DNA from 3 places in the Neobacillus sp. B4I6 genome. Region 3 is predicted to be linked to each of the others. Evidence: riboswitches for the same ligand, from Rfam matches in the RefSeq annotation. Region 3 holds a riboswitch; each other region holds the start of a gene.

Region 1 (3,285 bases), 360 kb from region 3:
TTTGACCCGTTTAAAAAATTTATAGAAACGTTCATTTGGATAGGCCTTTTGTTTGTACTCTTGAACAATCCCCTCTATGACCCCGACAATTTGGTCCGGTCCGATTCCTTCCGCTACGATTTGGCCGGGATGTGCCGATCTTCCTGCTACCTTTGCCCCTAGAAATAAATCAAACGCTCCTTTTCGGTAAACAATGCCAATATCCTCTTTTACAGCTCCGTAGCAGGCCATGCCGCAGCCATTCACGCCAAGTTTCAATTCTTTGGGGAGTTCCATGCCGCCAAGCCTTTCCTGCAGCTCATCGGCATAAGGGATGGAATCCTTCTTTTCTCCGTCACAAAAATCACAGGCTTTTACGGTTAATACGTCGCCAACAGGAGCAATCAAAAAGTTAGCCTCCGTTAGTTTTTCAACAATCTCATCAGGCTTAGAGGTTAAAATTTGCAGCTTCATAAAATGGTCTTGTGTGTATTCCATGACACCTTCTTCTCCGACAATTTCGGAAAGAATGACCATCTGAGTCGCAGTAAATTTTTTATTAGCGACACCAGGGCTGACCGCTACCTCAAAAATAGATTGAAAGTCTTGCTTCACCATTAAACCTTGGGATGGTCCATCGTTCTCGCCAAGGATCATTTGCAAGGCTTCCTCAGCGAGCTCTCTTGGCGACTCTTTCACTGAGGTTGGGGTGACTAGTTCCTTGTTTACCGGTTTTGCATCTTCCATTTGCTCCAGTGCCCATGGTTCGGCTTCCTTTTGCAGACGCTGATGCGGTTTCAACGGCTGTATTGCCTGATTTAATGTATACTTCCGCTGATAACCGCGCGGAGTGATGATCAAGCCGTCGTAGAAAAATGTGGAAGAGTTGCCAATTAAAACGGTGGTTAACATACCAATTTCATGTTCGAGCATCTCTTGTAAATTGGTTAAGACGATCTTTTGACTATCACGGTAAGCACTCTTTACCAATCCTACAGGGGTTTCTGGCGAGCGATATTTTAGTAGAATTTTTTGAGCTTCCATGATCTGCCGTGTTCTTCTCCCGCTTTTTGGATTATATAAAGCAATCACAAAATCAGCTTGAGCGGCCGCTTCGATTCGTTTCTCGATTATGCTCCAAGGTGTCAAATGGTCACTTAAGCTGATTGTACAGGCATCATGCATGACCGGCGCGCCTAATAAAGCAGCACAGGAGTTGATGGCAGAAATGCCAGGGACCACCTCCACTTCTACCCCTGAGTCTTTTTTCCAGCCTTTTTCGATTAGCACTTCGTAAACAAGTCCTGCCATTCCATATACACCGGCATCACCGCTTGAAATGACGGCTACTGTGTAACCGAGTTCGGCCTGTTTCACTGCCTCCTGGGCCCGGCTCACTTCTTCTGTCATTCCTGTGCTGATGATTTGCTTTCCAGCTATTAATCCCTTGATTAAATCAACGTAGGTTTTGTAGCCGATGATGATATCACTTTCTTCGATGGCTTCTTTTGCCCGTCCGGTGATATGTTTTTCATCACCGGGGCCAAAACCAATAACCAATAATTTTCCTTTCACACTATTACGCCACCTTCCAAAATTTCAAACTAGAATCCAGCTACTATCCGCTGTTAAATCTTTTCTTTAACAGCTTTTTGTGCTCCTGCGATGCATTCCGACCCTTCTGGCTGTATGAATCCTTCTTCGGAATATTGATAGATCGCATGCTCCTGAAGGCAATGACCTTCCGCTAGATGACGCTTTACAATCGTAGTTCCCACTTCTGGGGTTACGTTTTTATACCAAGTCCCTGAAGGATAGACGATGGCAACGGGAGCGTCCTTACATCTCCCATTGCATCTCGTTCTTGTTGTATGTATGAGTGAATCTAAGTTTAAATTGGTGATTTCATTCCGAATCGCTTGGGTCGCTTCCTCCCCACCCTTTCTCATACAGCTGCTGCCGTTGCAAATGAAAACATGGTGTTTCGTCCCTTGTAAATTCCAAGTAGTCATGTCACACTCTCCTTTTCGTTTTTTACGTAAAAAAAGCACCCCTATGGACATAGGGGTGCAGAATATATACACACAAAAAAATAGCGGTGTATGTTCAGCACTTCTACCTATGTTCCCGTAGGTTGATTGAGATTATTAGGTAAAGGCAGGTCTCCTGACTTAGGTTCATCATCCATTGCGTCTTCCCGAATTCCTTCAGTGACATTTGCAATGAACTCCCCATACAGTGGCGGGTACCGTGACGGATTTAAACCGTACTTCCCAATTAAGCACATATTCGTGCACCTATCCTAATCTATTCAATTGTTAAAAAGGCTTGTTCCTTCTAAAGCTAAACTATGAGAATTAAAAATGATTTAGAATCATCAAAACGAAAAAATCCGTTCAACATTAGTTGAACGGATAAAACGTCAGCACAAAGAAAGTTAATAAATAATCCTTTTTGTCCAAACGTTCCATCTTCTCAACCCCCGAAGAAATCGAAACTAAAAAAGCTAAGACAGGTCTCCTGACTTGTGTATCTTCCTACTTTAGACCCTTCCCGAATCGTCAATAAATAAACGATCCAGTGGTTTGTCTATTTCGTCCACACTTACAGTTGCGGGGGCAGTTCTGGCCTTTCACCAGATTCCCAATTAAGCCCTAAGGCATCTTAACCAATTGTTAACAAATTCATATGTAATTTTAAGAGATAATAATTATACTAGTCTAACAAATAGAATATATCAAGTGCTTTTTAAATTCCCTTATATTATTTTAGGGGGGCGGCATAGCTATCGGATTGCTGGATACCTACAACAACTTCTTTATTCCCATTCCCTGTATTAATGCCCTATTAGTTATTATTAATCGTGGTGAAAGGAATCGGGTATAAACCAGACAAGGGATTCACCCACCCATTAATAGGAGCCTTTAATGCAGCTCTTTATTAAAATCATTGGTGTCCATCTGCAACCCACCTGTCTTATGATTCTCCATATAGATTTATGTACAAATCCACAGGAGCATTCCAAGATCCTGTCTACATGGGTGTTCAAAAGCATGTCGTAAATAATATTCAAAGGTATCCATTAATTCACGGCCAGCATACGTTACTCCCTCAATCCCCATTTTCTACAAAGATTTGGGGGCTTTTCTTCCGATTGTCTGCATAGAATGTAGACAAGGGTAAGTGATCTCTCAATGAAAATAGTTAACCTGGAGGGAATAACCTAATGCAATTTATTGAAGATGTTAAAGACGTGAAATTTAGTTTTTTGGAAAAGCCGCCGGCGTCGTCTATGACCTATGCCTT
Region 2 (3,285 bases), 2.1 Mb from region 3:
AGCAACAGCAAAAATAGAAGGGAGTGTAAGAGTGTATTTTGGCTAATGTTTTAGAACTATTTGCTAAATTCTTCAATTTTGCTGCGTATCCATATAACTCTATAGTAGCAATTACCTTCATATGTAACAATTTGCAATCCATCTCCAGATAATCTTATGAATTTCTTTTATCCCCTAAAAAACACATTTATTATCTTATCGACAAAACCAATCCATGTATCCTATTTAATATTACTAATCTTCCTCTGTCGTTGGTCGTCTAATTAAAAAGATAAGAGAGATTCGTTTTAAAGTAGTATTTGAATGTCCTGGCTGTCCATGTGAGCAAGTTACTTTATAGGAATAAGCATATGGACTAGAAAAAAATCGTAAAGATCATTGCCATGATTCGGTGGGACTTTTTTCGAAATCCTGATGCTTTCTTGTGGCGTAAGTACCCAGCAAACAAAGTGACCAAAAGAAAGATAAAGGATGTATAACCCAGCAACATCTTGATATGACCAAAACCAATGACAGGTCCTATTTTAAAAAGATTAATCCAAGAGTGCCCGATAATAAGAAGGGTGGACGTTATGTATCAGTCGTAGATCGTGCAATAAATGGCAAGAATATCAAACAGGAACTAATAAGTAAAATTATTTCATTTTTATAAAAATTGAATATATTCCAACAATTATCCTATAATAAAGAGGAAATATATTAGGCTTTGGCTCAAATTGAAAAGTTGGCTTCATCCTTAGTTTTGCTATCATAAGATGAAGCATCATAACTTCAAGATATACATAAGTGCTAACTTGCTAGAAGCGAATATAATTACTTTTTTAATTAGGAGGCAATCATGGGAAGATTAGTTCATTTCGAAATTCATGTCAATGACATGGAACGGGCAAAGAAGTTTTATGGAGAGGTATTCGGATGGTCATTTCAAGATTGGAGTGAGTATGCAGGAATGCCTTACTTTGGAGCAGTGACTGGCGAAGAGAATGAACCTGGGATCAATGGTGCTTTGATGCAGCGGCAAAGTGCTCCACCGGAAGCAAACCAAGCTTTGAATGCATTTGCTTGTACAATGGGAGTGGAAAATTACGATGTAACGGAAGCTATAATTATTGAGAATGGCGGCAAGGTCGCAATGGCCAAATATGCCCTGCCTGGAATGGCGTGGCAAGGATACTATATTGATACCGAAGGTAATATATTCGGAATTCATCAACCCGATGCGAATGCAAAATAGAACCCATGATATGTGATATCAGAGATTGCTAAGGTGAGCGAGAGAACTCTCATCATGCTGACTACTTTTCAGAAAATTATGTACTTCAAATTATTAATATGCTATAGTTAGTGAAAATTACATATCGTGTAAGAATTGGTGCCAAGCTAAGGCTTGGCTTAATAGGGAAGAACGGTGTAATTCCGTCGCTGTCCCGCAACTGTAAATCGGAGTGAATCACAAATACCACTGTCAAATGATGGGAAGGTGTGAGGAGCCATGATGATAAGCCAGGAGACCTGCCAATTTCCAGTACACACCAAATACCTACGTGGAAATAGGTGGTGACATTCATTTGTACGACAAACGAGTTATGAGTAGCTATGTTTATTCTTGTTTTTTAGCAAAACTTAAACTTGATTGTAGAGCCATTTCCATTTTGTGGAGATGGCTTTTTTGTATTTGGGAATTTGTAATCTAAAAAAGGAGGAATGAAAAATGAATTTAGTAAGTACTGCTATTGGATACCCGTACATTGGTGATAATCGGGAGTGGAAACGTTGTGTAGAATCTTTTTGGAAGGGTGCGTTATCAGAGGAGCAATTTATTTTAGAGATGAAAACGACTCGCTTGAATAATTTGAAGCGCCAGCAATCATTAGGCTTAGAGTTACTAACAGTTGGGGATTTTACCATTTATGACCGTATGCTTGACCATGCGGCAATGTTTGGATTGATTCCAAATCGTTATAAGTGGACAGGTGATGAAGTAGATCTTACCACGTATTACGAAATGGCCCGTGGGGCAAGCCATGTTGTGGCTTGTGAGATGACAAAGTGGTTTAATACCAACTATCACTACATCGTGCCCGAGTATGAAGGCAAGTCATTACAATTAACCAAGAACTACATTTTAGATTATTTTGTAGAAGCCAAAGAGGAATTAGGTCTTATTACAAAGCCTACAATGATCGGTCCTTTTACTTTTGTTAGCTTAGCCAAAGGATACGATGCCAAATCGAAAGCATTGTTTATTTTGAAACTTTTACCGCTATATGCACAAGTATTCCAGCAGCTTGTAGATGCTGGGGCACAGTGGATTCAAGTGGAAGAACCAGCACTAACCCTTTCACTAACAGCAGATGATGTAAAACTAGTGCAAGAAATTTACAAACAGTTAGCAGAAGAAGTACCGGCTGCACAAATCATGTTACAAACCTATTTTGAAGGACTATCAGCGTATGAAGAGCTGTCTCAATTACCTGTTGAAGGGATTGGTCTTGATTTCATACATGGTGCCGAAGAGAATATGGCTTCACTTCGAAAACACGGGTTCCCACAGGATAAAGTATTAGGAATTGGTATAGTAAATGGACGGGATATTTGGCGGGCAAATTTGGCTGAAAAAGCATTCAATATAAAAGCTGTTTTATTATTAAGCGGTGTAAAAGAAGCTTGGATTCAGTCTTCATGTAGTTTACAGCATGTACCTGTGACGACGAAGGCAGAAACAAAGCTGGATGCCATACTGACAAATGCTTTGTCATTTGCCGATGAGAAAATAATTGAGTTATCACATATCGCATCTTACGTACGTGACGAGGCTTGGACAGGAAATAAGAGCGTGTCACAAAGTATGATAGCAACTGAAGCATTAGCCCAGCATAAGGCAAGGAAAAATGCACGTGTGAAAGAGCTAGTATTACAAGTAACACAAGAGCATTTTGCACGTTCAATGACGTTTAAAGAACGCCAGCCTTTGCAGAAAAAGGCATTAGATTTACCAGATTATCCAACCACAACGATTGGCAGCTTCCCTCAGTCAGATCAAGTAAAACGGACACGTACAGCATGGCGTAAAAAGGAAATTACAGACGCTGAGTATGCATCGTTTCTAAAAAGTGAAACAGCCCGTTGGATTCAAATTCAAGAAGAAATAGGACTGGATGTTTTAGTTCATGGTGAATTTGAGCGGACGGATATGGTTGAGTACTTTGGAGAAAAGCTAGAAGGTTTTGCCTTTACAGAAAAAGCATGGGTTGTATCCTATGGTTCACGTTGTGTCAAACCACC
Region 3 (3,285 bases):
GGTTTGTCATTTTGAAAGGAGAGATGTTGCGTGTTTAATACGATTAACGAAGCTCTTGCTGATTTAAAAGAAGGAAAGGTTGTTATTGTCTGCGATGATGAAAACAGGGAAAATGAAGGGGACTTTATTTCTCTTGCTGAAAAAGCAACCCCGGAGGTCATAAATCTTATGGCCACTCACGGAAGAGGTCTAATCTGTGTTCCTATTGACGAGGCATTAGCTCAAAAGCTCGACTTACATCCAATGGTTTCCAAGAACACGGATCCACATCGAACAGCTTTTACCGTAAGCATTGACCATAAATTTTCTACAACTGGAATTTCTGCATTTGAACGATCAGCAACGGTGTTGAGTATGGTTGACCCGGAATCAAAAGCATCCGATTTTTTAAGACCAGGGCATATGTTTCCGTTGATTGCTAAAAAAGACGGAGTCTTGAGCAGAACGGGGCATACAGAAGCAGCTGTAGACCTTGCAATTTTATGCGGTGCCAAGCCTGCTGGTGTCATTTGTGAAATCATGAATGACGATGGCACGATGGCACGTGTCCCACAGCTGCGCAAAATTGCTGATAAGCTAAACATTAAAATGATTACGATTAAAGATTTAGTAGAATACCGAAGCAACAAGGAAAATTTAGTTAAGCGGGAAGTTTAAAACAAATTTAGGAGGCATACTCATGGGTAATATTTTTGAAGGAAATTTAGTTGGCTCAGGATTAAAAGTTGGAATCGTGGTTGGACGTTTTAATGAATTCATTACAAGTAAACTATTAGGCGGTGCACAGGATGCACTTAAAAGACATGGCGTCAGTGAGACAGACGTAGATATTGCCTGGGTACCAGGTGCATTTGAAATTTCATTAATCGCCCAAAAAATGGCTAATAGCAAAAAATATGATGCTGTTATCACGCTTGGTACGGTCATTCGCGGCTCTACTCCACATTTTGACTTTGTTTGTAATGAAGTGGCAAAAGGTGTTTCCGCAATCAATTTAAGTAGTGGCATTCCTGTTATTTTTGGAGTACTAACCACAGATTCTATTGAACAAGCTATTGAGCGTGCTGGGACAAAGGCTGGTAATAAGGGATGGGATGCCGCTTCGGCTGCAATTGAAATGGCCAATTTGTGCAGAACGATTGAACTTTAAAATTATTGCAAAAATACATGTACAATTCATTTCATCTTTTCTATAATGAATTTAACAAAAAATATTTTTTATAATTAGGTGCTAAAATCTTATTGTAAGATTTTCGGCTTAAAAGAGAAGTTTGGTATAAGCCAACGCGGTCCCGCCACTGTAAATGAGAGCAACCTATATGGTGCCACTGTCGACTAAGATGGGAAGGCATAGGAAGCGATGATCATGAGCCAGGAAACCTGCCTAATTCTTGTGCGCCAATAAACCTACGAGGATGGGACGGTGTTGAAGGCTAGACTCCCTTTACTTATTGCTAGTAACCTGAATCTAATCATACCAACATCTCCATTACATAGTGGAGATGTTTTTTGTTTTTATCCAAGCCATTTTGTTTTTGCACAAGAAGATTTATTTTTTGTTACATAATTTTTATTAACTGAAAGTAGGGAGAAAAATGAAGAAGTTGTATTCATTGCTGTTAGTAGTATTATTGACAGTAGGAGTTTTAGCAGGTTGTGCTGAAAAGAAAGATCAAGTTAACGAAGAGAATAAGTCAAGCGTAGAGAAGAAAACAGCGGAAATTACCTATCCAGTTACACTTACTGATGCTACCAAAACTAAAGTTATCATCGAAAAGAAACCTGAAAAAATTGTTTCACTAATTCCAAGTAATACAGAAATTGCGTTTGCCTTAGGTCTTGACAAAGAAGTGGTGGGCGTGTCTGATTTCGATAATTATCCGGAAGCAGCGACGAAAAAAGAAAAAATCGGCGGGCAGGAAATAAACTTAGAAAAAATCATTTCCTTAAAACCAGATTTAGTACTAGCACATGCATCGTCCGCACATAATTCTAAAGCAGGGCTTCAGCAGCTTAAAGATGCTGGAATTACCGTTTTAGTTGTTAATGATGCGCAAAATTTTGACCAAGTTTATGATTCGATTGATATGATTGGGAAAGCTACCGGTGAAACAGCGAAAGCCAATGAGATGATTACAGGAATGAAGAATAAATTGGCCGATATTAAAGCAAAGGCTGGAGAAATAAAAGAAAAGAAAAAGGTATTAGTTGAAGTTTCGCCCGCTCCAGAAATTTATACACCTGGTAAGAATACCTTTATGGATCAAATGCTTAGTATAATCAATGCAGAAAACATCGCAAATGATCAAGAAGGCTGGATTAAAATTGATCAAGAGGCGATGATTAAACGCAATCCTGATGTAATTCTGACTACCTATGGATACTACGTCAAAAATCCAGCGGAACAAGTTTTAACTAGAAAGGGCTGGGAAACAGTCAACGCTGTAAAAAATAAGCATGTAGTCGATGTCGATTCTGGTCGCGTGACTCGCTCAGGCCCTCGGATCGTTGAAGGAGTAGAAGATCTTGCGAAGGCTGTCTATCCTGAAATTTTTAAATAAAAAGTATTTTTCCTATATGATAGCTGGAATTTTCCTATTCCTATCTATTTTATTAGGTATTTCAATTGGAACAGTTTCGGTTCCAATCTTAACCATTATTAAGATTATCAGTGCGAAAGTATTTGGGGTTATTTCATTGGGGACAATTGACCCTATGTATTCGAGTATTGTCCTAAACATTCGCTTACCTAGAGTGATTTTATCAGGTCTTGTCGGGGCTTCTCTTGCAATTGCAGGGGCAGCCTTTCAAGGACTGTTAAGAAACCCGTTAGCAGATCCTTATACATTGGGTGTATCCTCCGGGGCATCTGTTGGAGCGGTGTTGACACTGTTTTTCCACCTATCAATTCCTTTTATTGGTTCCTTCACATTACCATTGCTAAGTATTCTATTTTCCATTTTAACCATCTTTTTAGTCCTTACTTTCGCCAGTAAAATAGAGCGCTCGATGAGAGTGGAAACGATTATATTAACGGGGATAATTTTTAGTTCCTTTTTAGGAGCAATTATTTCTTTGATGATTGCACTGACTGGGGATGAGCTGCGGCAAATTATCGGCTGGCTATTAGGAAGTGTATCGATGAGAGGATGGGTGTACATAAAGATCATTTTGCCATTTTTTATCATTGGCTCAGGCCTGCTGATTTTTAATGCAAAGGAACTAAACGCCATGTCGTTTGGGGAAGAGCGGGCACAGCATTTAGGGGTCAATGTTCAAAAAAGA

What was found. Region 3 has a riboswitch for cobalamin ahead of QF028_RS15675 (ABC transporter substrate-binding protein). Riboswitches for the same ligand answer to the same signal wherever they lie in the genome.
Region 1: linked by a shared signal. The riboswitch ahead of QF028_RS13820 ((2Fe-2S) ferredoxin domain-containing protein) and the one ahead of QF028_RS15675 (ABC transporter substrate-binding protein) in region 3 are both predicted to bind cobalamin.
Region 2: linked by a shared signal. The riboswitch ahead of metE (5-methyltetrahydropteroyltriglutamate--homocysteine S-methyltransferase) and the one ahead of QF028_RS15675 (ABC transporter substrate-binding protein) in region 3 are both predicted to bind cobalamin.

What each region holds. Positions count from the first base shown of each region.
Region 1 covers NZ_JBNPWB010000002.1:2,392,795-2,396,079, forward strand. The annotation lists gene cobJ (precorrin-3B C(17)-methyltransferase) at 1-1,554, opposite strand, end outside; gene QF028_RS13820 ((2Fe-2S) ferredoxin domain-containing protein) at 1,608-1,991, opposite strand; cobalamin riboswitch at 2,119-2,295, opposite strand; cobalamin riboswitch at 2,473-2,661, opposite strand; gene QF028_RS13825 (hypothetical protein) at 3,206-3,285, shown strand, end outside.
Region 2 covers NZ_JBNPWB010000002.1:4,800,188-4,803,472, reverse strand. The annotation lists gene QF028_RS25900 (hypothetical protein) at 1-46, shown strand, start outside; gene QF028_RS25895 (VOC family protein) at 839-1,234, shown strand; cobalamin riboswitch at 1,354-1,534, shown strand; gene metE (5-methyltetrahydropteroyltriglutamate--homocysteine S-methyltransferase) at 1,712-3,285, shown strand, end outside.
Region 3 covers NZ_JBNPWB010000002.1:2,750,016-2,753,300, reverse strand. The annotation lists partial or broken gene ribB (3,4-dihydroxy-2-butanone-4-phosphate synthase) at 31-654, shown strand; gene ribH (6,7-dimethyl-8-ribityllumazine synthase) at 680-1,150, shown strand; cobalamin riboswitch at 1,210-1,402, shown strand; gene QF028_RS15675 (ABC transporter substrate-binding protein) at 1,596-2,561, shown strand; gene QF028_RS15670 (FecCD family ABC transporter permease) at 2,527-3,285, shown strand, end outside.